One region of the Cytobacillus spongiae genome, then DNA from elsewhere that is predicted to be linked to it. Evidence: predicted binding sites of a transcription regulator. Region 1 holds the regulator's gene; each other region holds the start of a gene.

What was found. The regulator Rex, encoded in region 1, represses fermentation and respiration genes when NADH is low (regulators of the CRP and FNR family bind a similar motif). The targets are predictions, from matches to a motif close to TTGTGAAATATTTCACAA.
Region 2: a site for Rex is predicted at 4,635-4,652, ahead of LS684_RS14510 (L-lactate dehydrogenase). Genes of this name have one in related genera too.
Region 3: a site for Rex is predicted at 3,751-3,768, ahead of pflB (formate C-acetyltransferase). Genes of this name have one in related genera too.
Region 4: a site for Rex is predicted at 4,062-4,079, ahead of LS684_RS03535 (4Fe-4S dicluster domain-containing protein). Genes of this name have one in related genera too.

The regions. Positions count from the first base shown of each region.
Region 1 is NZ_CP089997.1:301,661-310,077, reverse strand. It holds gene groL (chaperonin GroEL) at 59-1,684, opposite strand; gene groES (co-chaperone GroES) at 1,745-2,029, opposite strand; gene LS684_RS01735 (CPBP family intramembrane glutamic endopeptidase) at 2,333-3,064, shown strand; gene LS684_RS01730 (YdiK family protein) at 3,065-3,271, shown strand; gene tatC (twin-arginine translocase subunit TatC) at 3,298-4,038, opposite strand; gene LS684_RS01720 (twin-arginine translocase TatA/TatE family subunit) at 4,056-4,241, opposite strand; gene LS684_RS01715 (redox-sensing transcriptional repressor Rex) at 4,318-4,971, opposite strand; gene moaC (cyclic pyranopterin monophosphate synthase MoaC) at 5,155-5,643, opposite strand; gene LS684_RS01705 (ABC-F family ATP-binding cassette domain-containing protein) at 5,789-7,714, shown strand; gene tsaD (tRNA (adenosine(37)-N6)-threonylcarbamoyltransferase complex transferase subunit TsaD) at 7,941-8,417, opposite strand, start outside.
Region 2 is NZ_CP089997.1:2,851,654-2,860,070, reverse strand. It holds gene LS684_RS14535 (glycosyltransferase) at 1-2,149, shown strand, start outside; gene LS684_RS14530 (hypothetical protein) at 2,200-2,832, shown strand; gene rpmG (50S ribosomal protein L33) at 2,891-3,040, shown strand; gene LS684_RS14520 (5-formyltetrahydrofolate cyclo-ligase) at 3,209-3,775, shown strand; gene LS684_RS14515 (DUF92 domain-containing protein) at 3,768-4,562, shown strand; gene LS684_RS14510 (L-lactate dehydrogenase) at 4,733-5,680, shown strand; gene LS684_RS14505 (hypothetical protein) at 5,817-6,005, shown strand; gene LS684_RS14500 (rhomboid family intramembrane serine protease) at 6,160-7,716, shown strand; gene LS684_RS14495 (hypothetical protein) at 7,679-8,417, opposite strand, start outside.
Region 3 is NZ_CP089997.1:2,250,426-2,258,842, reverse strand. It holds gene LS684_RS11395 (hypothetical protein) at 1-377, opposite strand, end outside; gene pflA (pyruvate formate-lyase-activating protein) at 623-1,366, opposite strand; gene pflB (formate C-acetyltransferase) at 1,452-3,677, opposite strand; gene LS684_RS11380 (cupredoxin domain-containing protein) at 4,002-4,481, opposite strand; gene LS684_RS24215 (spore coat protein) at 4,665-5,369, shown strand; gene LS684_RS11365 (DHH family phosphoesterase) at 5,453-6,655, shown strand; gene LS684_RS11360 (TerC family protein) at 6,842-7,522, shown strand; gene LS684_RS11355 (NAD(P)/FAD-dependent oxidoreductase) at 7,554-8,417, opposite strand, start outside.
Region 4 is NZ_CP089997.1:676,815-685,231, forward strand. It holds gene LS684_RS03520 (polynucleotide kinase-phosphatase) at 1-427, shown strand, start outside; gene LS684_RS03525 (YehS family protein) at 659-1,144, shown strand; gene LS684_RS03530 (molybdopterin-containing oxidoreductase family protein) at 1,987-4,023, opposite strand; gene LS684_RS03535 (4Fe-4S dicluster domain-containing protein) at 4,172-4,723, shown strand; gene LS684_RS03540 (PucR family transcriptional regulator) at 4,731-6,296, shown strand; gene LS684_RS03545 (TorD/DmsD family molecular chaperone) at 6,695-7,387, shown strand; gene LS684_RS03550 (molybdopterin-dependent oxidoreductase) at 7,405-8,417, shown strand, end outside.

The DNA of each region.
Region 1 (8,417 bases):
CCCATAATGGGGCATTGAAGGCAAGACCCCTATCATATCAAGGGATAATGGGGCGTTATTACATCATGCCGCCCATTCCACCCATGCCGCCCATGTCAGGCATTGCAGGTGTGTCTTCTTTGATGTCCGCTACTACTGCTTCAGTAGTTAGGAACATCGCTGCAACAGATGCTGCGTTTTGAAGTGCAGAACGAGTTACTTTTGTTGGGTCTACGATACCAGCGTCGATCATGTTTACCCACTCGCCAGAAGCTGCGTTGAAGCCAACTCCGACTTCTTCACGCTTTAAGCGGTCAACGATAACTGAGCCCTCAAGACCAGCGTTTTGTGCGATTGTGCGTACTGGAGCTTCCATCGCACGTAATACGATGTTGATTCCAGTTGCTTCGTCGCCATCTGCTTGGATCTCTGCTACTTTGTTGAATACGTTAAGTAGTGCAACTCCACCACCTGAAACGATACCTTCTTCAACTGCTGCGCGCGTTGAGTTTAGGGCATCTTCAATGCGTAGTTTGCGCTCTTTTAATTCTGTTTCTGTTGCAGCACCCACTTTAACAACTGCAACACCACCAGCTAATTTCGCTAGGCGCTCTTGTAATTTTTCACGGTCAAATTCAGAAGTTGTTTCTTCCATTTGCGTGCGGATTTGGTTTACACGAGCAGAGATTTGCGCGCTGTCGCCATTTCCTTCAACGATCGTTGTATTTTCTTTTGTAACAACTACTTTAGAAGCGCGACCAAGCATTTCGATGGAAGCAGACTTTAGATCATGTCCAAGCTCTTCAGTGATGACTTGGCCACCAGTTAAGATAGCGATATCTTCAAGCATTGCTTTACGACGATCACCGAAACCAGGAGCTTTAACCGCTACTGCATTGAACGTTCCGCGTAATTTGTTTACTACTAATGTAGCAAGTGCTTCCCCTTCAACATCTTCAGCAACAAGTAATAATGGCTTCCCTTGTTGAACAACTTGCTCAAGAACTGGTAGGATTTCTTGAATGCTTGTAATCTTCTTGTCCGTGATTAAGATATATGGATTATCTAGAACAGCTTCCATTTTATCTGAATCAGTTACCATGTAAGGAGAAGCATATCCACGATCAAATTGCATTCCTTCCACAACATCTAATTCAGTAGAGAAACCTTTAGATTCTTCGATAGTGATAACACCATCGTTTCCAACGCGCTCCATTGCTTCTGCGATTAATTGACCCACTTCTTCGTCAGCTGCAGAGATGGCTGCTACTTGAGCGATTGACTCTTTGCCTTCGATTGGCTTAGAGATTGCTTTTAATTCTTCAACTGCTGCTGCCACTGCCTTTTCGATTCCTTTGCGGATTCCAACAGGGTTTGCACCAGCTGTTACGTTTTTAAGACCTTCACGAATCATGGCTTGTGCCAGTACAGTAGCAGTTGTTGTACCGTCACCAGCAACATCGTTTGTTTTGCTTGCAACTTCAGCTACAAGCTTTGCTCCCATGTTTTCGAAAGCATCTTCTAGTTCGATTTCTTTCGCAATTGTTACACCATCATTTGTGATTAATGGAGAACCGAATTTCTTCTCAAGAACCACGTTGCGACCTTTAGGTCCAAGAGTTACTTTAACAGCGTTTGCTAGAGCATCAACACCACGAAGCATTGAACTACGAGCGTCTTCACTAAATTTAATTTCTTTAGCCATTGTTAAAAAACCTCCTCGAAATATTTGCTTTGTTATCTATCTGTTTGACCGAGTGTTTTCTTATTCAACTACAGCAAGGATGTCATTTTCACGTAAAATTAAATATTCCTTGCCTTCAAATTTCACTTCTGTTCCAGCGTATTTTGAGAAGATAATGCGATTGCCTTCTGCTACTTCTAGAGCAACACGCTCACCGCTTTCTAGAACACGACCATTACCTACAGCTACAACTTTACCTTCTTGAGGCTTTTCTTTCGCTGTATCCGGTAAAACGATACCGCTTGCAGTTTTTTCTTCCGTTTCAACAAGCTCAATTACTACGCGATCACCTAGTGGCTTTAACAAGTGAAACAACCTCCTCAAATAATATGTAAATTTTTATTCTTATTAGCACTCTCATCTATTGAGTGCTAACACAATTATTATATTAATGAATCTGATATCTTTTTGCAAGCATCATGATTAAATTTTTTTCATAATTTATCAATTTTTGAATAACCTTTTGTACAACCTTTACAAGTATACTCTTGTTTTTTCATTTTATCCCTTTAAGTTTAAAAAGTTGGACCTTGGTATTTGATAGTTCATTGCGATTACTAGTAGAATAAAGAACGAGTGCCTAATTATTTGAATAAAGGAGACACTAATTTGAAGAAAGAGTATTGGATTATCTTAATCATATACTTAGCCATGCATCTTTCCGGAGTTGTTGCACCTCCCATTATTATGTTTTTTGGTGTACTGTTTGGAAGACCTGAAGATACGATGGCAATAGGAGCGGTATCCTTCTGGCTTGTTTTTAGCTTCACTCTCGCGTTCATTCTAATCCTAATTGTGTTAAGGAAAGAAATGAAAACACCTTCCCTTGAACGCGATCGGGCAACCATCGGGCAATCCGTCTCATGGGCTATTGGCGGAGTATTTCTTGCTCTCTTCGCACAAATCGTGGCAGCAAACATCGAACGATTGATTGGGATTGAGGTGGGCTCTGAAAATACCGAGCAAATCATATCAATTATTGAAGCTTTTCCAATCGTGATGCTTGTTAGCTCAATTATCGGCCCCATTCTTGAGGAAATTGTGTTTAGAAAAATTATTTTTGGCAGCTTATATAAAAAATTTAATTTCGTTATCTCTGGAATTATCAGCTCTGTTATCTTTGCGTTTGCACACTTAGAACCTGAGCATGTGCTTCTATATACAGCCATGGGCTTTACCTTTGCCTTTCTGTATGTAAAAACCAAACGGATTCTTGTACCGATCTTTGCTCATGTCGCAATGAACACATTTGTTGTCATTACACAATCGGTATTTAAAGAGGAGATCGAGAAGATGCTCCGGGAAGCAGAGAAAATTCAGAGCTTTATTGGAGGATTTTAGATGAGAAGGTCACCACTGTTCTCTGGCATCGTTTACGTATGTCTTGGATTAATTTTTACCTTATTTGCTGTACAAAATGTAAGGGAAAGCGGCGAATATGGATTTATTACCTATTTATTTATCATGCTTGCCACCTTCGACCTTGGTTCAGGCATACGCATGATCATGTTTCACTTCAAGCTCAAAAAAGTGGAAAACAAAAAATGAGCCTCTCGCTTGGGAGGCTCATTTTTTTAATCATAGGATTCCATCGATTCCTGTGCTTTTTTATAAGAAAAACGGGAAATGATGATGCTTACTTCATATAGGAGCAGTAGCGGGACAGTCACCATTAAATGAGATAATAATTCTGGTGGAGTAATAAATGCTGCAATGACAATTAATACAAAATAGGCATATTTCCGAACTTGGCTTAAAAACATTGGCGTAACTAATCCAAGCCTCGTTAGAAACATAATCACAACCGGCAATTGAAATAAAAATCCAAATGGGAGTGTTAGCTGAAATAAAAACTGAAAATATTCATTGATTCCAATCACTTGGTTAATATTTAATCGGTCGGAAATTCGGGTCATAAAGTCTATGACAAACGGAAAGAGAATAAAGTAAGAAAAAGCAATCCCCCCGATAAATAATAGAACCGAGATGGGAATATAGCTTAATGTAACCTTTCGTTCTTTTTCATAGAGACCTGGACTAATAAATGACCACAATTGATATAAAATAACAGGTGATGTAAGAACAAAGGCAATAATAAAGGCAAATTGCATGTACACTTTAATCGGATCCGTTAAACGGAACGCATTCATCGTAAGCTCTTTTGCCTCATCTGCATTTTGCAGGAAGACTATTAACGGCTCAGCTACGAAAAAGCTCAAAATGACAGCAATAAAGAAGAAAACGACTGAAATCACTAGCCGTTTTCTTAATTCACCTATATGTTCAAACATCGTCATGTCTTTATGAGAATCCATAACGCTTCATCCTAACATTACTTAACTTCTTTATCTTTTTTCACATCATCGTCATCGTCGTCCGCTAGACCCTTCGTCGCATTCTTGAACTCACGAAGTGTATTTCCTGCCGCTTTACCAAGCTCAGGTAGCTTTTTTGGACCGAATACTAATAATGCTACAAATACAATTAGTAAGAGGCTTCCCATACCAACGTTCATCATTTTAGCCTCACCTCCCTTTCTCTATCATAACGTTTTTATACTGATGTTCAACTGTTTTCTATTGGATAGAATAAATTTAAGATTCCACTTGTTCATTCGGATAATGCTTTAAGAAATAGACGAGAGACTGAAGCTCAACTGCCAAATCAATATGATGAATACGAATCGTTGAAGGCACATTTAATCGAGCCGGTGTAAAATTCAAAATCCCCTTAATATTGACCTCTACAATTCGATCGGTAATCGTTTGCGCAACTGGCGCTGGTACGGTTAAGATCGCTACCTGCACATCATGTTCTTTAATCTTTTCTTCAAGGTCATCCATGTGATAGATGGGAACACTTCCGATTTTTTTCCCGACGCGATCTTCGGACACATCAAAAGCAATTTCGATCTTTGTATTATTATTCTTTAAAAAATTATAATTTAAAAATGCCGTTCCTAAGTTTCCGACCCCAATTAACGCAACCTTTGTAAGCTCGTCCTGGTCGAGTGTTTTTCGAAAGAAGGATAATAAATAATTCACATTATACCCATATCCCTTCTTTCCTAAAGCACCAAAATAAGAAAAATCTCTACGTATTGTTGCAGAATCGACCTTTACGGCTTCACTTAACTCAGCAGATGAAACCCGCTGTTTTCCTGAAGAATGTAAGTTTTTTAAAAAACGATAATATAATGGCAGCCGCTTGGCTGTCGCTTGCGGAATTTTGATGGTTTCATTATTCATATCAATCTCCCCCGCTCCCCTACTCTAGTATTTGTTGTTTTCCTTAAGAGACCGTTAATCTTCGTTAACCTTCTGTAGGCTCTCAGATGGTGCAGTCATCCTTCTTCATCAAGAGATTTCTTCGTGTATCTCCACACAAATAGTCATCCTGCTAAGTCCCTTTACCAGAAAGATTCTTTTTTACTATAGCTTTTCTCGTTTAAAGTCACCGTTTTTCCCGCCTGTTTTCTCTACTAAATACGTTTGACCTATTACCATTCCTTTATCAACTGCCTTACACATATCATAGACAGTAAGGGCACAAACGGACGCAGCTGTTAGCGCTTCCATTTCAACACCTGTATTACCCTTTGTTTTGACGGCTGCTTCTATTTCTAGAATATAGTCTTCCTCTTTCACTGTCCATGCAAATGATATGTCTACTCCAGTTAATGGGAGTGGATGGCACATTGGAATTAGCTCGCTCGTTTTTTTACAAGCCATGACTCCAGCTACCTGGGCGACGGCAAGCACATCCCCTTTTTTCATTTGTTGATTAGTAATTCTCTCATAAATTTCTTTATTAACTGTAATGCTAGAATGAGCAATTGCCGTTCTTATTGTTTCTGGCTTATCACTCACATCCACCATCTTTGCTCTTCCTTCTTGATTAAAGTGTGTAAATTCTGTCATCTTTAAAAAACACCTCTCTATCAAAATATACACTATTTTATTCCATCTGTGTATGAACTTTGTACGTTACTTCACAAGTTTACTCTTATTGCTCGAATTATAGAAGATAAGTTACACTATTTCTATAACATTGAGGTGAAAGAACATGATTTTATTACAAGTAAACCAATTAAATAAATATTTTGGTGCTGACCTTATTTTATCGAATATAAAGCTAGAAGTACAATCCAGGGACCGAATAGCGCTCGTTGGGCGAAATGGTGCAGGTAAGTCGACTCTTTTAAAGATCATTGCAGGACAGCTTTCCTATGAATCTGGAGACATGATTAAACCAAAAGGAGTCGAAATTGGCTATCTTGCTCAAAACACAGGACTCGCTTCAGAATTATCGATTTGGGATGAAATGCTTACCGTGTTCAACCATCTTCGTCAAATGGAAAAAGATTTGCGCAGATTAGAAGAAAAGATGGCGAACCCAAATATCTTTGATCAGCCTACTGAGTATGAGCGCATCTTAAAAGAGTATGATTTGCTTCAGGTGGAATTTAAAGAGCGGGGCGGCTATCAATACGAGTCTGATATCCGTTCAGTCCTCCACGGATTACATTTTCATGACTTTGATTATTCGACAACTATATCTACTTTAAGCGGTGGACAAAAAACGAGGCTCGCTCTGGCCAAGCTCTTATTATCAAAGCCAGATATTCTAATTCTTGATGAGCCGACGAACCATCTTGATATTGAAACCTTAACATGGCTGGAGCAGTATTTACAGAGCTATTCAGGTGCCATATTAATTGTATCCCATGATCGCTATTTCCTTGATAAAGTCGTCAACCAGGTGTATGAGATTTCAAGGCACCAAATTACGAAATTCACAGGTAACTATAGTTATTACTTAGACCGTAAAGCAGAGAACTATGAGCGAGATATGAAGCAATACGAGAAGCAGCAAGAGGAAGTGGCCAAGCTCCAAGATTTTATTCAGAAAAATTTAGCCCGTGCCTCTACAACAAAACGCGCACAAAGCAGAAGAAAGCAGCTTGAGAGAATGGAGTTAATGGATCGTCCACTAGGGGATGAGAAGTCAGCGACGTTTCATTTTGATATCGAAAAGCAAAGTGGAAATGAAGTGCTGAACATTCGTGACCTTGCAATTGGCTATGAAGAACAAATAGTGACAAAACAGATAACGATGAGACTCACTAGAGGTGATAGCATTGCCTTAGTGGGACCTAACGGTATTGGAAAATCTACCTTGCTTAAAACGATTATGAACATGCTAAAGCCCTTTGCTGGAATCATTAATCTAGGTTCAAACGTAGCTATTGGCTACTATGATCAGGAGCAAGCAAAGCTTACTTCTAACAAGCGAGTATTAAATGAGCTATGGGATGATTATCCTCTGAAAAGCGAAAAAGAAATACGAACTGTATTAGGCAATTTCTTATTTTCCGGGGATGATGTGTTAAAGACAGTTTCCACCTTAAGCGGTGGGGAAAAAGCAAGGCTTGCTCTAGCGAAATTAATGATGGAAAAAGCAAACTTTCTGATTCTAGATGAACCGACCAACCATCTAGACTTAGATAGCAAGGAAGTGCTTGAGAATGCCCTTGTCGATTATCCAGGTACCATTCTATTTGTGTCCCACGACCGCTACTTTATTAACCGAATTGCTACAAAGGTAATCGAGATGGGGAAAACGGGTGCAACTGAATACCTTGGAGACTATGACTATTATGTTGAAAAAAAGCTGGAGCAAGAAGAGCTGAAAGCATTAGAGATGCCGAAAGATCTTAAGCAAGTTGTCCACGCCAAGCAGGACAAAACGAACTATCAACAGGATAAAGAAGCGAAAAAACTCGAACGGCAACGAAAGCGTCGACTTGAAGAAATAGAAACCTCTATTCAAGCAATTGAAGAGAAAATTGAAGAATATGAACAACAGCTTTGCGACCCTGATGTGTTTAAGGACCATGAAAAGGTACAAGCAATCAATCAGGAAAACGAAAAAGCAAAGGCAGATTTAGAGCGCTTAATGGATGAATGGGCAGAGCTTGCTGAAGAATAAGTATATATGTCAAAAGAAATGGGATCATTTTCGTGATCCTTTTTCTTTTTTCCACAATCTTATTCACAAATGTGTATCAATTATATAGGCTTTCAACAGACTTTTCCACATTATCCACAGGAAACAGTGGTTTTATCCACATTTTTCACAATATTTTGGTTAGTTGGACTGTTATCCACAAAAAAACCCTCGCACGTAGCGAGGATTTTTTTCCCGGTTCTTATTTTCAGTTGTGGATAGTTAAATCTAACCCTGGATTTCCATTTAAAGCAAGGTCTGCACGCTGGCCTTTTTCAAAAAAGACACTCCCAGCCGCTCCAATCATGGCAGCATTATCTGTACATAAGGATAGTGGTGGGATGACTAGCTCGACTTCTTCTAGCTCTTGAACAGCTACTTCAATAGCTGCTCTAAGCCCTTTATTTGCAGCTACCCCCCCTGCTAATAATAGCTGCTTTACACCAAATGCCTTCGCTGCTTTTATTGTTTTTGTAACGAGAACATCAATGACACTTGCTTGAAAGCTTGCTGCAAGATCCTGTGGACGAATTTGTTCGCCTCTTTGCTCTGCATTGTGGACAGTGTTAATAACTGCTGATTTTAGACCGCTAAAGCTAAAATCATAGGAATCTTCTTCAAGCCACGCTCTTGGTAGGCTAAGCGTGTCCTCTCCTTCATAAGCAAGTCTGTCAATATGTGGCCC
Region 2 (8,417 bases), 1.5 Mb from region 1:
TAATCTTTGGATAAAGACAGAAAGCCAATTAAACCGTTATCTAGAAACTTTATGTAACAAAGAGAAAATCCAACTGGTTGCTACCGCCAGTACTAGTGCACTACTACCATATGTCATGACGAAAAAAGGCTTGGAAATTCAAGTTCAAGGTGGGATACAGATTATCGAGAAATATTTTAGCAAGCGCCCAACAGCCTTTTGGTTTCCCAATGGCATGTATGCTACGGGCTTGGATTTGTACCTTGCTAATTGCCATTTCACTCATAGCTTTATTGATGAGAGTGCGATCACATTCGCTGATCCAACACCAGAAAATCTTGGGGATAGACCTGTTAATAGCCCTCACCATTTAACTTTCTTTCCCATTCATTCCTCCCTATCACAGCTTATCAAAGAAAATCCATCACAGGGACTATTGGAAGTTAGGAAAAATGCGGACAAGATAAAAGAAAATAGCAAATCAGCTGTGTTAACGCTTTCCTTTGAGTTTGAAGAGTACTTCAAACATATGGATCAGTTTTTAAAGGAGCTGGCATATCTTGTAGACGAAAACTACTATTATCCATTCTTTGCTGAATCATTTTTAGCAAAAGAGAAAGCACTACTAGAACAAGTTCATATCTGTTCGACTGTAAATGCAAATCAATTCTCACAAGTGATGGAATGCTCGGTTGACTATTGGTCAGAGTGTTACTTTATTGAGAAAGAATTAGAGAGCCTAAGTGAAGGATATGTTGATTCAAACTCGCAATCTATTCTTATTGGATTGTACAAGGAGTGGATGTTGTTAACTGGAACATTGAGATTTCCTGAGCTACGCCACCTAGCTGAGGACCATCTGTTTGCGTATAGGAAAATGAAAGAGAGCTTTATAAAGACAGAAAAGAGGAACTGGTTAGAAGAAAGAGAACAGCAATATCCATTTCCAAACGTTTTATTAGACAGAAAAGGATATATTCCATTAATAAATGGACGAAATCGGATTCTGATTCTCAGCTGGGAGTTTCCTCCTAATGTAGTTGGTGGATTGTCTAGACATGTTCATGGGTTATCGAAAAGCCTATTGAAGTTAGGATATGAAATTCATGTAATTACAACGAAAACGGACGATTTACCGAAATTAGAGAACGGTGAGGGGTTGCATATTCACCGTGTCCATCCTCTAAATGAAAATGATCATGATTTTATTTCTTGGATAGGCGGATTGAATTTAGCCATGACTGAAAGAGCAAGTGAATTGTCGAAGGAGTATTCATTCTCCCTTATACATGCTCATGATTGGCTTGTTGGAGCAGCTGGATTAATTCTTAAAGAGCAATTAGAGTTACCTCTAATTGCTACGATTCATGCTACAGAGCACGGACGTCATGGCGGAATATATAATGATATGCAAAAGTTTATTCATGAGAAAGAGCGTCTTCTTATCACGGGTGCAGATTCTGTAATTGTCTGTAGTGAATTTATGAAAGAAGAGCTCGATCAAGTATTCGGGTCTTCTTATCAAAGCATCAGTATCATTCCAAACGGCATAGGAGGTCAACAAACAAGTGCATTTGAAAACGATATATTAAAAACGCTTCCCTTCGACCCAAGTCGAAAACTCATTTTTTCTATAGGTAGAATGGTAAAGGAAAAAGGATTCGATACCTTATTAGATGCAGCAGAAAAAATGAAATTCTTGTATTCAGATGTATACATGATTATTGCAGGTAAGGGGCCATTACTGCAACAATATCGAGACCAAGTTAGGGAACGCAATTTAACAAATGATGTATTTTTTGTAGGATATATATCTGATCACCAGCGTAGTGCATTGTTAGCCAACTGTTATATGACCGTTTTTCCTAGTAGATATGAACCTTTTGGTATTGTAGCCTTAGAGTCGATGATATTTAGAAAACCGACAATTGTTTCAAAGACTGGAGGATTAAAAGGGATTATTCAACCTCGAAAAACAGGATTGTATATGGAGCCAGGGGATGTGGATAGCTTAATTGAACAGGCATGCTTTCTATTAGAAAATCCAATAGACGCAGCTAAGATTGGGAATAACGGGAAAAAAGTGGTTGAAAACTTGTTTAGCTGGAGTCGTGTAGCTGAAGAAACGAAGCGAGTGTATGAAGAAGTCGTTCTACATCAAAAAATGTAATTTTTCGTAAAGATAAACGAAAAAAATAATATATTGAAGGTGTAACTATAATGAAAACGAAAGCTTATATCGTTGATCCGTATTCTTATTCTGAGGAACCTGTTCGATATGGTCTAAAACTTACTCCTGGTCTTTGGGTAGAGGGCAAGATGTACTGGCTAATGAATGGAATGGAAAAATTACTTCATGAAGAAGAAATTTCCATTCAAGTGAAACAAGAACAAATTCATTCGAAAGCTCGTTATTTTGATATGTATGTGACTAATCATTTATCTTTTCCAAGAAAGGTGAAATTGTTCTTTATGTATCATCATGAATTTTCTACTAGAGAGCATTTTTCGTTTATTTCTCCATCTGATAATGTGATTTTTCATTTAGCCAATAGTCAAGTGTTTCTCGTAAATGCACGTACTAGTGAAAAGCGGATGGGTCAATGTACAATCCAACCCTATTGGGATGTATCAACTGGTGCAATTTGGAGCAATAAAGAAAAGGGATTCTTGAAATATGCTCCAATGGCTAAAGGAACGTCTGCTAGTATTTGCTCGCTAGATATAGAAATTCCAGGAAATCAAACAAGAAAAGGAAGCTCCTGGATGATAGAAGGTTCATCTAAGACGGAGTTATTAAAGTTTAACCAAGCTCTTTTAAAAAACACACTAGCATTTCCTTTCAAAAAGTGATATTATAGAAAAGTCGTATGAACGAACTAGTTTGAACATAGTTTGGAGGGAAATCAACATGCGTGTGAATATTACACTAGCTTGCACAGAGTGCGGTGAACGTAACTATATTTCTACAAAGAATAAGCGTAACAATCCAGATCGTCTTGAGCTAAAAAAATATTGCTCAAGAGAAAAGCGTACTACAACACATCGCGAAACAAAATAAGCAGTGGGATTATATTCCTACTGCTTTTTTTGTATGTAAATTTATTGAAAATATCTTATGTTGTTATTATTGGGAGTATTTTGAGTTTCGATGATATCATCTATGAATTATTGGATGAAGGTATCTATCTTTGGTAGACAGAACTTTGGTAAAGGGGCGTTGTTACAAATGAATAAAAAGATACTTCGGAACCAAATGCAAGAAAGACTAAATGAGATTTCAAAGCCATTATATGAGCATCTATCTTATGAAATTGCTAGAACCTTATTTGAGACGTCTGAATGGAAGACGGCCCATACAATAGCAATTACAGTTTCGAAGCCTCCAGAGGTAGATACATATCAAATCATTCGCAAGGCTTGGGACGAGGGGAAAGAGATCGTCGTTCCGAAATGCTATCCAAATGATAAGCGAATGCTATTTCGAAAATTAACTTCCTTTAATGAGCTAGAGTCAGTGTACTTTGGACTTTTGGAGCCAATTGAAAAGTTCACAGTGGAATATGCTGCAAATGAAATTGATCTCATGATTGTTCCAGGTATTGCTTTTTCAAGAAGTGGATTTCGGTTGGGATTTGGCGGGGGATATTATGATCGGTACCTGGAAAATTACGATGGGATAACAATCTCACTAGCATTTTCATGCCAATTAGTTGATGAACTTCCAATTGAGTCACACGATCAATCAGTATCCAAGATTATTACAGAAAAAGAGTTGATTATTTCGCATGCTTGAGTGGTTGTTTGTAATTATCTTCATCTTAACGGGATCTCTGGTAGGTTATCGATTTCATTTTCTTTCAAAATCAGGAGCAATTGCAGCGATAGTGGTCGGCTTTAGTATTGCGATAGGTACAAAATGGGAAGGTTTGAGCCTTCTAGCGATCTTCTTCATCAGCTCTAGTCTTTGGTCAAAATATAAGAAGCAACAGAAAGAGAAAGTGGAAGAGAAATTAGATAAAGGGTCTAGACGTGATTGGCAGCAGGTTGTTGCAAATGGGGGGATTCCTTCCATCATGAGTCTTGCATATGCAATAACTCATGATCCATTATGGGTTATTGGGTTTACAATCGCAATAGCGAGTAGTAATTCGGATACGTGGGCATCAGAAGTGGGTCCATTAAGTAAAACCCGCCCGGTCTTAATCCGTTCCTTCCGTCGTGTTGATCGAGGAACTTCTGGGGCAGTGAGCTTGTTAGGTACGGTGGCAAGTCTATGTGGCTCCCTATTGATTGCGGGGGTAGCAGCCTATTTTTTCGAATTTAGTTTTAACGAGCTATTTATGCTAACTTTGTTTGGATTTCTTGGTAATATCATTGACACCCTATTTGGAGCTTATTTACAAGTCGTATTTCAATGCGAACAATGCGGATTAGAAACGGAGAAAACTAGACACTGTGAAAGGTACACCACATACCTTAAAGGAATACCGATCCTCAATAATGAGGCCGTGAATTTTATTTCTTCTTTAGTAGCGGTTTTTTTCGGGTGTTTATGGTTCAGTATGTATAGTTTACAATAATAAGCTCATACATATAGTTGAAACTGTAACAAAATTGCAATAAAGTTAGCGTTTTCATATAGTGAAATCACTTTGTGAAGTAGTGTACAATTTACTTATTAGGAAGAATAAATGTTTATCATTCTTTTGGGATATACTGATATGGGAATACCTTTTAGGGGGAAGCAAACATGAAGAATAAAGTAAATCGAGTTGCGTTAATTGGAACAGGATTTGTCGGTTCAAGCTATGCCTTTGCGCTGTTAAACCAAGGTGTAACGGAGGAACTCGTTTTAATTGATCTTAATAAAGAGAAATCTGAAGGGGATGCTATGGACTTAAACCATGGAATTCCATTTGCACCGTCTCCTACGAAAATTTGGTTTGGTGATTATTCAGATTGTCGAGATGCAGACCTTGTTGTCATTTGTGCAGGAGCAAATCAAAAGCCTGGCGAAACAAGACTAGACCTTGTTGAGAAGAATACTAAAATTTTTAAATCGATTGTCGATCAAATTATGGCAAATGGATTTGACGGGATTTTTCTTGTCGCAACAAATCCAGTAGACATCCTTACTTACGCAGTCTGGAAATTCTCTGGTCTCCCTAAGGAGCGAGTTATTGGTTCAGGTACGATTTTAGATACTGCTCGTTTCCGATATCTACTTGGTGACTATTTCAATGTAGATACTCGTAATGTGCATGCTTACATTATTGGAGAACATGGGGATACAGAGCTACCTGTTTGGAGCCAAGCAGACATCGCTGGAAAACCAATTTCGGGATGGACCAAGAATAAAGAAGATTTCAAACAAAAAGACTTAGATGATCTTTTCTTAAATGTTCGAGATGCAGCCTATCATATCATAAATCGAAAAGGTGCAACCTATTATGGCATTGCGATGGGATTAGTACGATTAACAAAAGCCATTCTTCAAAATGAAAATTCGGTGTTAACTGTGTCAGCCTATTTAGATGGAGAGTATGGGCATAAAGATGTGTACATTGGGGTTCCAGCAGTCGTTAATCGAAGCGGTATACGTGAAGTTGTTGAAATACAATTGAACGAAGATGAAACGCAAAAATTTGCTCATTCTGTAAAAATTCTTAAAGAAACGATGAGCCCAGTACTTAAGTAGGGTATCACAATACTAGTTTGATACGAGCATCCTCATATCTTTTGAAAAAAAAACTATCATTTCTAGATAGTTTTTTTTCTGTTTTCGGGGATATCTAGCCGTTTTTCTTCAGAAACTAATTCTAGGAGGGATGACAATGTCACGATTATGGTCATTATTACTGATCGTATTAGGTGGATTTTTCGTCTTTAAAAATCGGTATCGATTGCTAAATATCATTTTAGGAAATGGGCTTATTCGTCGCTTTTTTGTGAGTTCATTTATGAGCATTCCAGCAGTAAGGAATTCAATGGTAAAATCCGTATTTTCTGGACCGCGTCAATAGGATGAATATGAAGCTTATCATAAAAGGCCTGTAAGGGTCTTTTTTTCTTAACGAGTTCATTGATGACAAAAGGGTATTTCTTTACAACAAATACTGTTATTGCCTATAGTTATCTATATAGCTCATTAAGATGGAGAGGAAGGTAGGGGAGATATTGGACTATCAAGAGGATTATAAATTCTGGAGATTGGTTTATCAATTGATTACAGAGCATGACTATCGATTGATTCAAATGTCAACAGATCAGAAGGAAATATGGCTAGAAAAATCAGAAAATAAACAGGCACAACTTATTCGAATACTGCAAAAGGACTTAGATTGGAGCAACTGGATGCAGCGTGATATTCAGTTAACTGCTTCCAATGGGGAACGTGTCAGGAAGCAAATGATTCGAGGAGAAGTGAATGTAGTAAATATCTATGTTTCTGCCTATCCGCCAGTTGATGATTATGAATTTAGATTAGATTCAGCATATTTAACAGAAAATCAAAAGACGAACGTGCACTCATATATTATAGATAGAACGAATGTTGATCAAGAACTCGTACGAATTGGGAGTCGGCTTCAGATTGACCTAGACATTCCGATAATTACAGACCAATTCGATCAGGCGGCAGAAGCCTTAAAGCGTGACACATTATCCTATGCTGTTCAAAAAGTGAAATCTGAAAAATCGCTCTTTGAATATGGAAAGCCATTTTTTACGTATCTCTTCATTATTGTTCAAGTGGCTATGTTTTTATTACTTGAAGCAGCTGGTGGGAGTACAAACACCTCAACCTTAATCAAATATGGTGCAAAGTTTAATCCTTTGATACTTGAAGGAGAGTGGTGGCGCTTCATTACCCCGATTTTTCTACATATCGGAGTGCTTCATTTATTAATGAACACACTCGCACTATATTTCCTCGGAGTTGCCGTAGAGAAAATCTTTGGAAATTCACGATTTCTTTTCATCTATATTGTTGCAGGGCTCTTCGGTTCGCTAGCGAGCTTTTTGTTCAGTCCCAATATTTCAGCTGGAGCTAGTGGCGCCATTTTTGGGTGCTTTGGTGCCTTATTGTACTTCGGACTTATTTACCCTAAACTTTTCTTCCGAACGATGGGAATGAATGTAATCGTCGTCATTGCCATCAATTTAGTCTTTGGCTTTACGGTACCAGGAATTGATAATGCAGGCCATATTGGAGGGCTAGTAGGAGGCTTCCTTGCAACTGGAATTGTTCATTTTCCGAAGAAAAAGAAACCAATTATGCAATTGCTATTTTTGGTAGGAAGCGGACTCCTAGTAGGAGGTATTTTAGCCTATGGATTTAATCACCCGAATCAGATGGTTGATGAACAATCGATCGCAATAATGGCAAAGGAATATGTACAAATGGAAGAGTATGAAAAGGCTGAGGATCTTCTAACAGAATATATAGATGAAAATCAATCATCAACCAAAATATTGTTTCTTCTTTCATTTGCTGAAATCAAATCTGGTAACTTAACAGATGCGAAAGCGCATTTAATAAAAGTGATTGAGCTTGATACTACATTTCATGAAGCTTATTATAACTTAGCGTTAATCTATTTAGATGAGAATGATGTAGCTAATGCCAAACGGAATGTAGAAGCGGCTTTAAAGATTAATCCCGAACAAGATGACTATCGCAAGCTCCTACAAGATATTAACGAGTGGGAGAAAGATTTTGGCGGAGGACAATAGCTTCTCCATCTTTTAATTCAGAAATCACCAATAGCTCAGTTTGATTCTTTGCTATTAAAATTAAAGGGATGGTACTATCGATTGGTTCAACAATCGAACCATCCTTTTTTTTAATTCCTAGGAAATAATTCTTATAGAGGCCCTCCCATAAATTACCCATTATGGTGTTGGTTTCTTCTTTAGTAAATCCTGGATAAGATTTGTTTTTATACTGAGCTATATCGGTTAAAGGAATTTGATGATACTGATCTTCGTTAATTGAATTCTCCGTCATCATTTTTGACCAGCTGTATTCAAGTTGTTGACTCGTTATTTGGTCCAGTACACTTTTCCATTCTTTTTCCTCTTTTGAATGTGCTTCGCGAAATGAATGAAGAGGGCTGAAGGAAGAATCAATGACATATAATTCATCTGCTGATAGACTTTGAGCACTGTAAATTTTCTCAGATCCATCGACGTCGCCGTCATAATGAATTTCAGCATGGTGAAAGGAGATTGCTTCAAAGTGACTGCTTTCTTTCATGTTAATGATTTCTTCTTGTACGACCTGTTCCGTGTTCTGCTCCCATTCCCCCATCATTCTTTTTAATCTTCCATTTGCATAAAGAAAGGCTAGGTCTTGTCTTAGATAGGCATCGCGGTCTAGAGCAGAAGAAACACGCCATTTCACATCATAATCTTCCCTTTTGGAATGATCTAAT
Region 3 (8,417 bases), 1.9 Mb from region 1:
ACTAGCTTAGGGAGATTGCTAGCTATTTTGATGAGAATATATAATTCAATTAGGATGAATATGCCTTCAGATGCCACTACGATATACGGTAAAAAAGGATATTCATTCAAGTGCTGATTCGGAATAATGAAATATGCAGCCCCATAACCAGCTAAGAGAACGATTCCGATATATTTGAGGGAGTATCTCTTACGAATAATCATAAAATAAGTGAGAATAGGGATGACGATTAAGAAATCAAGGATTGAACCCAGCGCTACTTCCTTAGGGATGTCGGATAGCAAAGGAAGATGATACAGACTGTAGTTTGAGAGAAGGATTAAGCAAATGAATAATAGAAACCAGGCAATTTTTGGTTTTTTTAATTCGTGTGACATATGAAACACCACCTCAATTTCATTATATAACAATACAGAGGCAAGAGGTGTGAATGAATGTGATTTACTAGATTTCCGCTCCAGGTGCTTGCTTTCCTGGGGCGTTCGGCGAGCCTCCTGGAGCTGAAAACTAACCCTCTTTCAAAGTAACAATGTATACGAATAGAGACAATGAAAAGGGTCTAGCTGGTTCTTAGAAATCAAAAAAGGGACCGAGAGCATTCTCTCAATCCCTATTGTCGCATTTATTGATTTCTCTTTAACCCTTTTGTTAGGAGCCGATAGGCAGTATCGACGGATGATTCAGATGGCGGCTCAATATGTGTGAGTGGGTATGAAAGCCCGAGAGCCTCCCATTTATAAACCCCTAATTTATGATAGGGAAGAACTTCCACTTTCACTACATTGTGTAAGCCGGCGATGAACTCACCTAGTTTCTCTAAGTCCTCTAAGTCGTCCGTTATGGTTGGAACAAGTACGTGCCTGATCCAAACGGGTACCTCATGTGTGGACAGAAATTTAGCGAATTCGAGAATGTGATCATTGCCCATCCCTGTTAAGCTCTTATGTTTTTGTCGATCAATTTGCTTGATATCGAGTAAGACGAGATCTGTATACTCAATTAATTCCTTCAGTTGAGCTTGAAAATGAGGGGCAGTGGAATAACAGCCACCTGAAGAATCAATTGTTGTATGGATTCCAAGTTTTTTACATTCCTTAAATAGCTCGATTAAGAAGGGGAGCTGGAGTAAGGGTTCTCCGCCACTAACTGTTATGCCTCCCCCTGAGGTTTCAATAAAAGGGAGATAGGATTTTAAGTCCTCAATGATCTCTGAAACAGTCATTTGTTTGCCAGTTCCAATCTCCCAAGTATCTGCATTGTGGCAAAATTGGCACCTTAATAAACAGCCTTGTGTAAAAATGACATACCGGATCCCCGGTCCGTCAACTGTTCCAAATGTTTCAATAGAATGAATGTTTCCGATCATGATGAAATCTCCTCTCTTATTGGGAAGGCTCGTTGGGAAGAGGTAGGGAGCTTAACCCTCTCCCTCTAATGGAGCCCATTAGTTCTTACATAGATTCATGGAAGGTACGATTAATGACATCTAGCTGTTGTTCTCTCGTTAGCTTGATAAAGTTAACAGCGTATCCTGATACGCGAATGGTAAGTTGTGGGTACTCTTCAGGATGCTCCATTGCATCTAGTAATGTTTCTCGATTAAATACATTGACATTTAAATGGTGTCCAGACTTTAGGGCATAACCGTCTAATATGGAAGCTAGATTTCGCATACGACTTTCTTCGTCTTTCCCTAATGCCTTTGGAACGATTGAAAATGTGTTTGAGATGCCATCCATTGCATATTGATATGGTAATTTGGCAACAGATGAAAGGGAAGCAAGCGTTCCTTTTGTATCACGTCCATGCATCGGGTTAGCTCCTGGAGCAAATGGCTCGCCTGCTTTACGACCATCTGGCGTGTTGCCTGTCTTTTTCCCGTATACGACGTTTGATGTAATTGTTAATATGGACATCGTATGAACGGAATTTCGATACGTATGATGCATACGTAATTTTTTCATGAAGCGTTCAACAATTTCGACGGCGATCGAATCGACACGGTCATCATTATTCCCGTATTTAGGGAAGTCACCATCTGTTTGGAAGTCAATCGCAATGCCATTTTCGTCGCGAATCACATTCACATTCGCATACTTGATTGCACTTAAGGAATCTGCTACAACGCTTAATCCTGCAATCCCTGTAGCCATTGTACGAAGAACCTCTGAATCATGAAGAGCCATTTCGATTCGTTCATAACTATATTTATCATGCATGTAATGAATTACATTTAACGTATTAATGTATAATTCAGCTAACCAGTCCATCATAAGGTCAAACTTAGCCATTACCTCATCATATTGTAATACATTCGAAGTAATTGGCTGATACTGAGGGCCGACTTGGATTTTGTGTTTCTCATCCATGCCGCCATTTATCGCATAAAGTAGGGCTTTAGCTAGGTTGGCACGTGCTCCAAAGAATTGCATTTGCTTGCCAATTTCCATTGCAGATACGCAGCAAGCTATACCGTAATCATCACCATATTCAGGTCTCATAATATCGTCGTTTTCGTATTGGATGGAGCTTGTTTCGATCGACATTTTCGCGCAATATGTTTTAAAGTTCTCAGGGAGCTGAGTAGACCATAATACCGTTAAGTTTGGTTCTGGTGCAGGTCCTAGATTATTTAGCGTGTGAAGGAAACGGAAAGAGTTTTTTGTAACCAATGGTCTTCCGTCAAGTGCCATCCCACCAATTGATTCGGTTACCCATGTAGGGTCTCCGCTGAATAAATCGTTGTAGTCCGGTGTTCTAGCGAATTTAACCAATCGTAGCTTCATGACAAAGTGATCGACAAGCTCTTGTGCTTCCTCTTCAGTCATCACGCCAGTTGAAAGGTCACGCTCAATATATATATCAAGGAATGTTGACACACGGCCTAAGCTCATCGCTGCTCCATTTTGTTCTTTAATTGCAGCTAAGTATCCGAAATATAACCATTGGAACGCTTCCGTAGCATTTGAAGCAGGCTGTGATAGATCAAAGCCGTAGCTGTTTGCTAGCTGCTTTAACTCATTCAATGCGCGAATTTGCTCAGAAAGCTCTTCTCGTAGGCGCATGGTTTCTTCAGTCATAGTTCTGCTTGTTAATGCAAGATCCTTTTTCTTTTCTTGAATTAGGAAGTTTACTCCATATAATGCTACTCGTCTGTAGTCACCGATAATTCGGCCGCGACCATATGCATCAGGTAGACCAGTGATAATACCAGCTTTACGAGCAAGCTTCATTTCATCCGTGTAGGCATCAAAAACTCCTTGGTTATGAGTTTTTCGGAAATCAGTGAAAATCTTATCAACTTCTTTGTTTAATTCATATCCATAAGACTCACAAGCCTGACTTGCCATACGAATTCCACCAAACGGCTGCATGGAACGCTTGAATGGTTTTTCCGTTTGGAATCCTACTACTTTTTCTAACTTTTCGTCTAAGTAACCAGGACCATGTGATGTAATAGTAGAAACAATTTCCGTATCCATATCTAGAACGCCACCATTTTCACGCTCTTGCTTTGTCAGCTCCATAACCTGCTTCCAAAGTGTAGTTGTTGCTTCTGTTGGACCTGATAAAAAAGAATGATCGCCTTCGAAAGGAATAAAGTTAGTTAAGATAAAGTCTCTTACATTTACTTCTTTCTGCCAAGTACCAATTGAAAATCCTTTCCAATGTTCCATGGTGTGTCACCTCATCATATATTTTGTATAACAGTTATTCTATTTATATCTTACTTAAACTATAACAGATAGGATGTGAAGAAAATCACATATAATTTGAGAGATTTGTGTCATTTTATTATTCCTTTATATATAAGGGTTTGTTGAGGGGGTGATTATAAAATACTGTGAGAATGTTGTTAATCTGTACTAATATTGTTTGAGTAAATGTGTTTTCTGTTATATAAAAAAGATAGGGGTTATCCCTACCTTTTTACCATATCATTTGGTTGCAGATCCGTACATAAAAAATAAAACAGCTTGAATAAAAGAATATTTCTCTCCTTAATCAACAATAATGTATCCAACCATTGGTCCGTGATTATTCATATCAGGGTGGGCTAAGCAAATGAGTCTGTATACCCCTTCTTGATTGAATTCAATATTCAAAGCTGTTTCCTCTCCTTGTGTCACGATTCCTTTGTAATCGGTACCTTCAATAATAAATGGATGTTTTTTTCCGCTCACACCCATGATCCTTAACGTGATTTTTTCATCTTTTTCAACAAAGATTGTCCCAGGGTCCCACCGATAAGACTCTATTTCTGTTCGGTCTTCTGTTACCCCTTTAAATTCGCCAGTTACAAGATGAATTTCACGGACCGTTTTGTCCTGTTTAAAAGCAGATAGTGATTCATTATTGAAATAAAACCAAACCGACACTGATATAATTGCGACCATCATCATAAATACAAGAATTACAGAACTCCTTCTCCAAACAAATATTTTCAGGGTTATCTCCTCCAAGTGATCACTTTTTATCATTATATGCTTCGTATGTATTAGAACTTGTCTATTTTATTCTTCAAACGAATTAGAAGTTGATTCATGTATAGAAAATGAATGAATACTCAAACTAACAGTGGCTTATATAAATAGGATATATATACATATACCTAAAATGAAATCGCCCGAAACCTAAAAAATATTGTTTCAGGAGGAATGAAGATGCAACCGCTTACAGGGAAAGAGTTAGAGTATATTGTGGATTCGATGTCTAACGAGGATTTATTAGTAAAGCAATGTGTGTCAGCAGGAGTACAAGCTCAAACACCAGGAGCTAAAGACTTTTGCAAAGAGCTAGTTGGAAAACATCAACAGCATTATCAAACTCTTCTGCAGCTATTGCAGCAACATACGTCGATTGCCCCAACAGATTTACAGCAAGCAAACCAAATGCAAGGGAATCAACAGCAACATACTGGTCAGATGAACACCTCTGCTCAGATGAATAATGTAAATGGTGGGCATGGGACTTCCTATCAACAAATGGGCATAAAGGATATTCAGCAAGCGATTTCACAATCAACGATGGGTTCTCAGCAATCATTTAATCAAACTCAGATTGTTTCGTCATCCATTTTAAAAGATGAAGATCTACTCTATACGATCCTAGCCGATTTAAAGAGAACATCACGAGAGTATACGACAGCTGCCACAGAGTCAAATTGTTCTGTTGTACGAAATACATTTGAAAACCTTTTGCAGGACAGCTTAAAAATGCAGGGACAACTGTATCAATTTATGTCTCAGCAGGGGATGTATAATACGTCTTCTCCCGCGGTTGAATCACAAATTGCTCAACAGATTACTCAATATTCACAAACTCAGCAACAAACCGACCAACTTGTCCAACAACATTTATTTTCATAAGTGAATAAATAAAGAGTGGTTCTGTTTTGGAGCAGAATCACTTTTTTGCTAGAGCTTACTAAATGAAAAGCTAGGTGATGGAATTGTATAAATTATTTACACACAACGATCTGGATGGTGTAGGCTGTGGAATTATTGCTAAAATTGCTTTTGGTGAAAAGGCAGACGTGAAATATAACTCGGTTTTAGGTCTTGATGTTCAACTAAAGCGATATTTAGAAAACGTATCAGCCAAACAAAAAGAAGAAAATGCTGTTATAATTACAGACTTGTCGATTAATGAAGAAAACACTAGTAAAGTAGAACAATATTACCGGTCTGGTGGAAAAGTTAACCTGATTGATCACCATAAGTCTGCGTTACAATACAATGAATATGACTGGGGTCATGTTCAAGTAGCTTATGATGATAACCGTTTAACCTCAGCTACATCCTTATTATATGACTATCTCATTCAAGAAGGGCATTTGAAGCCTTCTAACGCTCTACATGAATTTGTCGAGCTGATTCGTCTGTATGACACTTGGGAATGGGACCAGAATCAAAATACAAAGGCAAAACAATTAAATGATTTGTTCTACTTACTGTCAATCGATGACTTTGAAGCTGAAATGGTCGACCGGTTAAGAACGGGAGTTCACTTTGAATTCACTGAATTTGAACAGCAGCTTTTGAAAATGGAAGAGAAGAAGATAGAAAGGTACATCCGCAGAAAAAAAAGAGAAATGATTCAGAGCTTTATTGGGGTTTATTGTGTAGGAATTGTTCATGCTGAATCTTATCATTCAGAACTTGGGAATGCACTAGGAACTGAATATCCTTACATAGATTATATCGCCATCTTGAATATGAGCGGTAAAAAAATTAGCCTTCGGACGATTCATGACCATATAGATGTTTCAGTAATAGCTGAAACATTTGGTGGGGGTGGCCATGCTAAGGCAGCAGGATGTTCATTAAATGAAGAGGCATTTTCCCACTTTGTTTCAAATGTTTTTCCAATTGAGCCTATGAAGCAGGATGCAAGCAGAAATCATTTTAATATGAAAAATTCACTGAGCGGATCACTCTACATGAATCGTAGTAACGAGACGTTTTTCCTATATGCTAATGGCGAGAAGCAGTGGGTAATTGAGAAATGTCATGATTTGCTAGATCATACCTTTCAAAGCTTTCAAGAAGCAGAAATGGTTGTAAAGCGTCACCATTCTGCATGGCTAGTTCCAGATGATATGTTTATTCACTTTTTGCAAGCTTTTATGATGGATGCCAAACGAAAGGAATGATTCCAACCCTTCAATTAACCTTCTTATTAAGGAGGTTTTTCTTTTGTTGGATTGAAAGGGTTTATTTCCCATTTTTGTATAAGTTTAAGAAGACTTAATCGTACGTTTCCGCCCATCTAAAGGAAAAAAATAAAAAGGTTTATCTATGAAGCAGCGGAGATATTAATGATAGAGGGGTGATGAAGGATGGAATTATTTAGCCCAGAATTTTGGTCCGCTTTATTGTCAATCATTATTATTGACCTCGTTCTTGCAGGAGATAACGCAATTGTCATCGGTTTAGCTGCAAGAAACTTACCTAAGGAAATTCAGACAAAGGTGATTATTTGGGGGACTGTTGGTGCAATTGTGATCCGAGCAGTAGCTACTCTAGCCGTGGTATGGCTGTTAAAGATCCCAGGCTTATTACTAGTCGGTGGGATTCTTCTTATATGGATTTCCTACAAGCTTTTAACAGAAGAAAAAGGGCATGACGTGAAAGCTGCACAAAACTTTTGGGCAGCGATACGAACCATCGTCATTGCAGATGCCTTAATGGGGCTTGATAATGTTTTAGCGGTTGCAGGTGCGGCTCATGGTGACTTTCTACTTGTAATAATTGGGTTACTGATTTCCATTCCTATTGTCGTATGGGGAAGTACCTTAATCTTAAAATGGGTTGATCGTTTTCCGGTAATTATTACAATTGGAGCTGGAGTCCTCGCCTATACCGCTACGAAAATGATTGTCGATGAACAATTTCTAAAGGGATTTTTTGATGCAAATCCTGTGATTAAATGGGGCTTTGTGGCAGTGGTTGTCATCGGAGTTCTCTTGTTAGGAAAAAGAAAGAAAAATCGTGTGAACCATCATCAAGAGGCTGTATAGGGTGTGAATCCTATACAGCCTTCTTACGAAATTAAGAAAATAGTGGTCGATGATTCAGATACAGTGGATAATTTGGGTTATTCCCTTTAGTAATCATATCCGTTACGATCTTGGATAAAGCCATACCGTAGACGGTCCCATTGTCTCCAAAAGCTAATATGAAATGACAATTAGGAAATTCTTCATATTGACCAATAATCGGTAATCCATCATGTGTTCCTCCATAAAAGGCACCTATATAATACTCGGGAGTGACAGATATACTTGGAAACAACCGATTGAATTCTTCGATTAATTGATCACGCTTATGAGTAATTTTCGGATCTCGATCACTTGCATAGGGCGTATTTTCATCTAATCCTCCGATAATGACCCGCTGATCTGGAGTCGTTCTCATATAAATATAAGGGCGAGCCGATTCCCAAATTAAGGTCTGGTTATACCAAGTAGAGAAATCTGTAACCGGTGTAGTAATAACAGCAAATGAACTAGTCATTACTGCATTTTTCTCTTGCTTAAAATCTAACCCTTCATAGCCACATGAGAAAATCACTTGATTGGCTTTTATCTTGTGTCCGCTCGAAGTAAAGAACGTGGCTACATCTTTTTCGAGCTTTTTCCCGGTAATTTCAGTGTTCTCATAGATCTGTACCCCGTTTTTACTAGCATAATCGAGGAGTCCATACGCGAGCTTCATTGGGTTTACAATAGCATCATTTTTATAGTAAATTGCCCCTTCCTTAGAGAATGGATAGTGCTGATTAATCTGATCCTTGTCCCAAAACTCTACTTGAAAGCCATTCTTATTAAGGTACTCATACTCCTTGGTGATTTTCTCTAAGTCTTCCTTTACGCTCGCATAATAAAGGGTATCGAGTCGTTTGAAATCCGCTTC
Region 4 (8,417 bases), 380 kb from region 1:
CCATGAGTTTGCGAAGATGGATGGACTGTTTGTCGAAACGGAATATATGGTTATTGATGATTCCTCAAGTGAACAAGCAGTAATTGAGTGGTGGGAAACAATCACGAGTGAGGGGCATGAAGGGATCGTCATTAAACCAGACATCTTTATTACCAAATCAAAAGGGAAGCTCATTCAACCAGCAATGAAGGTGAGAGGGCGGAAGTATCTTCATATAATCTACGGAATGGACTACCTGTTGCCTAATAATTTGGAACGCCTGAAGAAAAGAAATGTTTCGAAAAAGCAAAAGTTAGCTTTAAAGGAATTTTCTCTAGGTGTCGAAGGAATTCGCCGATTGGTCGGAGGAGAGTCGATTGAACGAATACACGAATGTGTGCTTGGAACACTAGCGATGGAAGCGGATGCGGTAGATCCGAGGTTATAGAGTAGAGATCGTGATGGTTTCTTGAATAATTAAAAGATGCTAGACTCTCAGCCTGCTCATACTGTAGCCAAGCTAGGGGTCTGGCCCTTTTTATGTTATGATAAAGGCTGAGTAAATATAGAGACAATGACAGCAATTCGTATGAGTATATTTAATATAAAGCGGACTTGGAGCAGCATTTATATAGACGGTTTGGTACTCAAGGAAAACAAGCTTATTGGAGGTTCATAGATGATCAATAATGATATATTAATCCGATTTAGATATGCCCTAGATATAAAAAATTCGGATATGGTCGAGATTTTCAAACTTGGTGGCATTGATCTAACAAAAGAAGAAGTACTAGATATTCTTACAAAAATGGATCCTGATGAAGATGGACTGGTTGAAAATGAAGTTAGTCATGCGATAGTCGAGTCGTTTTTTAATGGGTTTATTATTTTTAAAAGGGGAAGACAAGAACCAAAGCCTGGAGAGCCAGAAAGACCAGCACTTTCTAATGAACATGTTAATAACATCCTTCTAAAGAAGGTGAAAATCGCTTTATCGTTAACAAGCGACGATATAATGGATCTATTAGATGAAGCAGGAGTTACTATCACAAAGGGCGAGCTAAGTGCCTTATTAAGAAAAAAGGGTCACAAAAATTATAAAGAGTGCGGAGATAAGTACGCTAGAAACTTCTTAAAAGGGTTAACGTTGAGATATCGAGGATAGTGATATATGTAGGGTGATACGTACATAATTAAGAGAAACCATGCGTTTTCAAATGAGTATAAATAATAAAGCTGTTATTGTATTGTTTCTTATAAAACATGTGGAGTTATCCGCTGCCTTGCCGCTGGGTGGGCGGTGAGCCTTCTCGGCTTCGCCTGTGAAGATTCACCTGTCCCACTGCTCCCGCAGGTGTCTCGCATCCTTCTGTTCCAAGCTACTAGCCTTCGTATGAAGAAGGAAATCTTACCTGGTTTAAAACAACATTCTTTTAGAAAATAGCCAAAATAAAAAATGGATCTGAATCTATAAAGTTATCTACTGAAATGCAGAGTCCTAGACTGTGGTTTGACTGCTACAGTATTAAGGAGAAATATATATAATCGCCAGAAAAGCATAAAAGAATGATAGATAAGTTGTTTGACTTTCAGAATCTTGAACCAGTTTGTAATGCTTTTTAGAACCGGGAGTCATCAATTATTTTAGGTGCTTTTTTGAGAGTTGTAACTTCAATCAAAAAGACTTTCAGGTAATCTATTTCAGCTCACCTTGTCTTGAATAATAACAATGTCGTAAAATTTATCCTTAGGCTCAGGTTTAAGCGTTCCATCTTAAATTTCCGTTCTCTATTTAGAAAGACATTCCTTTGTCCTTAATAGAGCTAGATTTGCTTTTTATAGATATATGAAGTGTATAGCAAGGTAAAATCAATTACTAAAAATCGAAGATGAATTTTCCGACCTACCAATCTAAGGTCATTTAAAGAGATTTTTCAATATGAAGAAGTAAGTATAAAAGCATCGGACTTTGTGGAACCTGTCGTTTTTACTTGAATAAGGGGTATGTCATAATTTTCCAATCTGAACAAATGTATCATAAAACGCAGTTCCGTTTGAACCTGAAACATGTTGTCCCATGTCTGTTGGTAAAACAGAAATTAATTTATTCACATTAATTTCAGAATCTACATACCATCGGTGATATATTACAAGAATATCTTTCGGAACCCTATCGCTATATACAGCCCTAATTTCTATACAATCTTGTTCGTTAAATATCTTAATAATTTCCCTATCATAAATTCCAAATCCCTTTGCTACCATAGGATGAATTTCAACAAACGCCTCATCTTCATTCGATAAATTCAAGACATGGAATTGTGAATTAAACCCATATGGATTATGAGGAGTGATTAACCAAAAAGGATGTTCAGCTGTTGGTGAAAGACTATTCACAAAAAGAGGCATTGTTGCAAGCCCATTCTCTTCGGCTTCAGCCGAATAAAACTGGTATAATCCAGATTTAGTCGCGAAACTTCTTTTCTCCCATACGGTTCTTGCAGCTCTTGTCGAAAATCTTTTCTGTTTAAGATCACTCACATTTTTTACAAAATAGTACTCATTTATTTCATCAGTAAATTGTGAATTCAAATACTCTTCTTCACTTGAATGAATTGGAAAGGAGCATTTATCGGGTAGTTTTTCACTTAATCTTAATGCCATTTCTTTCATAATGTTCCACTCACTTAAGCTTTCAAAATATGGATTCACAGCTTTTTCATTTAGTGCAATTTCTTTGTGCCAATAACTTGTCACTATATCAATTTCTTCAAAATGAGTAGTAGTCGGTAATATTAAATTTGACATTTGGGCAGTAGGTGTCATAAATAAGTCAACTGTTACTACAAAGGGAATCTCCTTTAAAAACTCTAAAATGAATTGTGGATTGGGTTCTTGTATTATAGGATTTGCACATGATATCCACAACAATTCTATTGCCTTATTGAGCTGTTGAGGGAGTACTCTTTGATCACGATCGGTCAAATAAATATTCCGGTTTTTTTTCTCTGTTTGTTGATTCTTGAAAAATTTAGCGTCCATCCTCCTAAAGTAGATTCCGCTGCCTTTTTTCCCAATATCCCCGTGAACAGCTGCCAAAGCTTCAATAGCTCGAATACTTTGTCCACCATTAGTGTGCTTTTGAAGTCCAATGCCTATGATATGAGAAACCGCACTGGCACCTTTTATCCAATCCAATAAAATAAGAACAGCTTCTTCACTAATACCACATTTTTGTAGATAAGTGTCTATATCAATTTGCTTAATAGTATCAAAAAACGGATAACTTCCATAAGAATGGTTATCCACAAACTCCTTATCGTAATGATTCGTTTTAAGCAGTTCTTTTATTAAAATATTTGCTAAAGCTCCATCTGTACTGGGGGAAATTTGAATATATAAGTCAGCAAGCTCAGCAGTTTGAGTATATATTGGGTCAATGACCACGAGCTTAGCACCTTTCGTTTTAGCTTCAATAATAAAAGGTATTAGGTGAATGTTTGTTGCTGCAGGGTTTGCACCCCATACGAGAATCATCCCAGAATCCTTAATAGCATGAGGGTCTGACATTTTAACAGTTCCCATATCATATTGAATAGCTTCAAATCCTGTAGATGGCGCAGAAGAGCCGTGGACCCTTGTTGTTTTACTTAGGCTATTGAAGAAATGGTCTGTGACAAAATGATGTACCCCAACATTACCTGTTCCTTTAAAAAGAGCAAGAGGAAGAAAATCTCCATATTTCATATCTATGTTCAATAGTTCACATAATATGATATCAAAAGCTTTGTTCCATGTGATTTGCTTAAACTTTCCAGAACCTTTTATTTCTTGAAAGTAGGGGTATCTAAGCCGTTCTAAGTGACTATTTTTTTCTAAATATGAATAACCTTTAGCACAAAGCTTCCCTTGTGTATAAGGATGTTTTGGCATACCAGTTAATGAAAATAATTGTCCATTCTCAACTGTTGAATTCATGCTGCAATTACTGAAACAATTTCGTGGGCATGCATGATGATATTGATTTTTTGTTGTTTTCTCCAAAACTTTTCACTCCTATTCAAGATGCACTGGGTGTTATTACGTGAAAAACTTCACAAGATTGTCGTTCAAAAGATAATTTTTGCCTTTTCCATATTTTATACTAATAAAGTGGGGCAGAAAATATTTTTTTGAAAAGAAGGGAAGTATCTTGCTCAATCAATTTATGTTTTCCGTTGACCTTAATAAGTGTATAAATTGCAAAACCTGTGAAATGTCTTGTAATACTTTTCATGGTTTAACGGATGTACATCGAAGGAATGTCATTACGATTAAAGAAGGTTCCGATGCACTTATCTATTTTTCCATTTCTTGTAACCATTGTTTAAACCCTGTATGTATCTCTATTTGCCCACAAAATAATTATCAAAAGCGTAGTGATGGAGTAGTTATCCTTGACTCTAATAGATGCCAGGCATGTATGCGATGTGTCACAGCTTGTCCATTTCACGCTCCCAAAATAAATCCTAGAACAAACCGAGTAGATAAATGTAATCTCTGTGTAGAAAGACTAGATCAAGGATTAAAGCCTGTCTGTGTCGAAAACTGCATTACAAATGCCATTGGAATAATAGAGGTCAATATGAAGGAACGAAAAACATATGACTTCCGTGAAGCAAATATTCCTCTTGTAGGGTTCACAAACCCATCAGTATTAATTAAAAAGAAGCTAACGGGTCTGATGTTTCTAAGAGAAGGGTGATGTCTGCATGAAAGATTCGTTACAAGGATTGTTATTAAATGTCCCTCTGTTTCAGTTAAAGTTTCTTACTCCTTTACCAAAGCAACTACTTTATTTTAATTCAATCACTCAACAAATTCCTAACCAATTGCTAGAAAATCCAACAATTGTAACAATTACAGCTGGAGAAGAATTGGAGAGATTAAATAGAAGGTCTGTTGCTAATCAATTAATTCAAGACCCTAATCTGATATCAATAGTAGTATTTGCTGAAGATAAAGCACTTTTAAAACAAGAAGTACTTACTCTTTATGAAGAATGCAAATTACCGCTTATTCAAATAATGGACCTTGCTTCATTAAATGTTTTTCAATATAAAGGACAGAATGCTTATTTTTATTCAAAGTTGAGTAAGGAACTGGCAGGTGCGATGGAGAGTGGGGTAACAAAATTGGCTAGTGAATTATCAAAAGGCTTGGGAACTCCCTTTCTTTATTTAAATGAAAATCAACAACTTCTTTGGCAAACGGGAAGTGAGATGGAATTAAAAGTAGCACATCGCTGGCTAAATGCACATCTGAGAGAGATCCAGGGGATGAATGAAGATTCTATCACCATTTCAACGAATGAGGATGAAGGGTTCAAAGTATATTCGGTTAATATTGCAGGAGTCCTTAAACATAGTTTATTGGTTTTAAATTCTTTAGTTGATTGGCAGAAAAAAATGATTGATAAATTTATTGGTTTAACAGCGCTTATTTTGCAAACGGAAGGAATGTTTCGTGAACAGCAACAGATTATGCAGGAGCATTTTGTGTATGATCTTCTGTATCATAAATTTCAATCACAAAAAGTGATGATTACACAGGCAAAAACATGGGGGTGGAATTTAGAAATCCCTCATCATTTGCTTATAATCCATGTTGATGTGTCTGATGATTTGATGTCTAACATGGATTGGTTGGATGAAATGGTCTTTTTAATAGTAGAAAAAAAAGCTGATATGGAGGAAACTATTATCGTATTTCCATTTCAAGACCAGATTGTTGTTTTATTAGAGGATGGGGAAGATTGTACGAATAGCGAAAGAAATAACCGTGTTTTAGCAGTGGCAAACCAAATAGAAAAGGTGATTAATGAGCACTTTGCCTATTGTCAAATATCAATAGGAATAGGAAAGTGGTATCGAGATGCTACCTTTTTAAATAAAAGTTATCAGGAAGCAATCCAAGCATTAAGATTCGGGAAAATTTGGCTTGAAAATAGGAGTGTTTTTCATATTAATGATTTGGGAGTTCTGCGTCTCTTAATTCATATACACCAAGAGATATTATTTGATTATTGTCAGGAATATCTATCTGTTCTTTTAGAAAGTGATCGAGATCATGGTACGGATTTTATAAATACTTTAAAGGTCTATATTCAACATCAAGGCATTATTAGTGACGTTTCTGAAGCACTGTTTGTCCATCCGAATACATTACGTAACCGTATCAAAAAAATCGAAGATAAGACAGGGATTAATTTACAGGATCCAGAAGAATTTATGAATTTAATGGTGGCTTTAAAAATTCGCTCATTTATTAACTTGTAAGCTATCTCAAATATGATACAGATAAAATAGATCTAGCTTTTACTTTTAAAAGGCTAGATCTATTTATTTTTCAGACTATTAGAAGAAAAATTAAATTGTAATTAATCTTGCCTTTCATAAAATGTCCAATTATATAATTTTTGAGTGGAATCTAACTGTGATTATTACACAATTGTGAGTCTGTAACTATGGAGAATCGTACACTCCCTTTCGAGAGACATGACCGATAGAATAGAAACATAGAGTCATTGTTCTAGTAAACAGAGAACTGTAAGGGCAATCCCCTAGCTTTTAATTTGTGAAGTATTACACAATATAATATTCAAAGATAATTTTGGGGATATCTATTAAATTGTCCATTGCACGTCTACACTACAATCGAAAGAGGTGGAACTAAGATGAATCAGGTTATTCAAACCGATTTAAAGGAGATTCAAAATCTACTAGAGCTGAGAGTGTTCGCTTATGACATTCTACGTAGAACTTTTTTAGAAGAACCAACGAAGGAACTAGTTGAAAAATTTCAGGATGGTGTTATCAAATTTTTTCCCTTCAAAGAAGAACACACATTACTAATAGAAGGTGTAGATTTAGTTAACCATTATTTTGAAATATTTGATATGAATTCAAATTTTGATGGACTTCACTGGGACTATACCAAAATGTTCATTGGTCCATATCAATTACCAGCTCCAATGTGGGGATCTTCTTATGTAAACAAAGACGGACTTCTCTTTCAAGAAGAAACATTACGGGTAAGGAGATTTTATCTAGAATATTCCTTTGAACCATTCCATTATGGGAGAGAAGCAGAAGATCATTTAGGATTGGAACTCGATTTCATGTATCAGCTTAGCAAATTAACTAATGAACTATTAATCAATGATGATATCCCTCAATTAATTAAAATATTGACTGACCAAAGATATTTCCTGAGAGAGCATTTATTAAATTGGATTCCTATGTTTAGAAGTAACGTTATTGAGCACGCTGATACCAATTTCTATAAAGGTATGGTTAACGTCCTTAATGGATTTTTGATAATCGATCAGACTTGCTTAGATGAGTTGTCTTCTAAGTTAAGGATATAAACACTGGAGGTGTTTTTATGTCAAACTTTTTAAAGAAAGCATTGGATCATCGAATGAGCCGCAAAGCATTTCTAGGTTGGAGTACAGCATTAACAGCCGCTGCAGTTGTGCCATCATATGGTCTGACAAAAATTGATTCAAGAGTAGCAGCAGAAAAACTAGAAACAGAAGGAAAATGGATGACAGCCGCTTGCTGGCATAATTGTGGAGGACGTTGCCTTAACAAAGCACTAGTGGTTGATGGTGTGGTTGTAAGACAGAAAACGGATGATACGCACGAAGATAGTCCAGATTATCCACAACAAAGAGGGTGCCACCGTGGACGTTCACAAAGACATCAAGTATTTGGAGCAGATAGAATTAAATATCCAATGAAACGTAAAAACTGGGAGCCTGGTGGCGGAAAGAAAGAGCTACGAGGAAAAGACGAATGGGTCCGCATATCTTGGGATGAGGCGCTTGATTTGATTGCCACTGAGTTAAAAAGAGTGAAAGAGAACTATGGTAATAAATCTATTGTTGGAACTAGCCGTCTTCTAAATTTCTATGGTGGAGCGATGGTTCGCTGGGGCTCATCTTCATCAGGGGCATGGTCAATCCCACAGGAAACTATGGCAGGATTTATGTCATGGAGCGGAAATGACAGATTGGATTGGCGTAATGCGAAGCTTATTGTGATGTGGGGTTCAAATCCAACTCGATCCAATCTTGGAAACCCAAGCTACAATCTTTTACAAGCGAAAAAAGCTGGTGCAAAATTCATCTTTGTCGATCCTTCTGTCAGTCCATCTGTTAAGACTCTAGCAGATAAGCATATTCCGTGCCGGCCAGGAACAGATACAGCCCTCTTGCTTGGAATGGCTTATTATATGATTGAAAATAACTTGCAGGATCAAGACTTCCTTAACCGCTGTACGGTAGGATTTGACAAGGACCATATGCCTGAAGGTGCTGATCCGAAGGAAAATTTCAAGGATTATGTACTTGGAACTTATGACGGTGTTCCAAAAACACCTGAATGGGCTTCGGA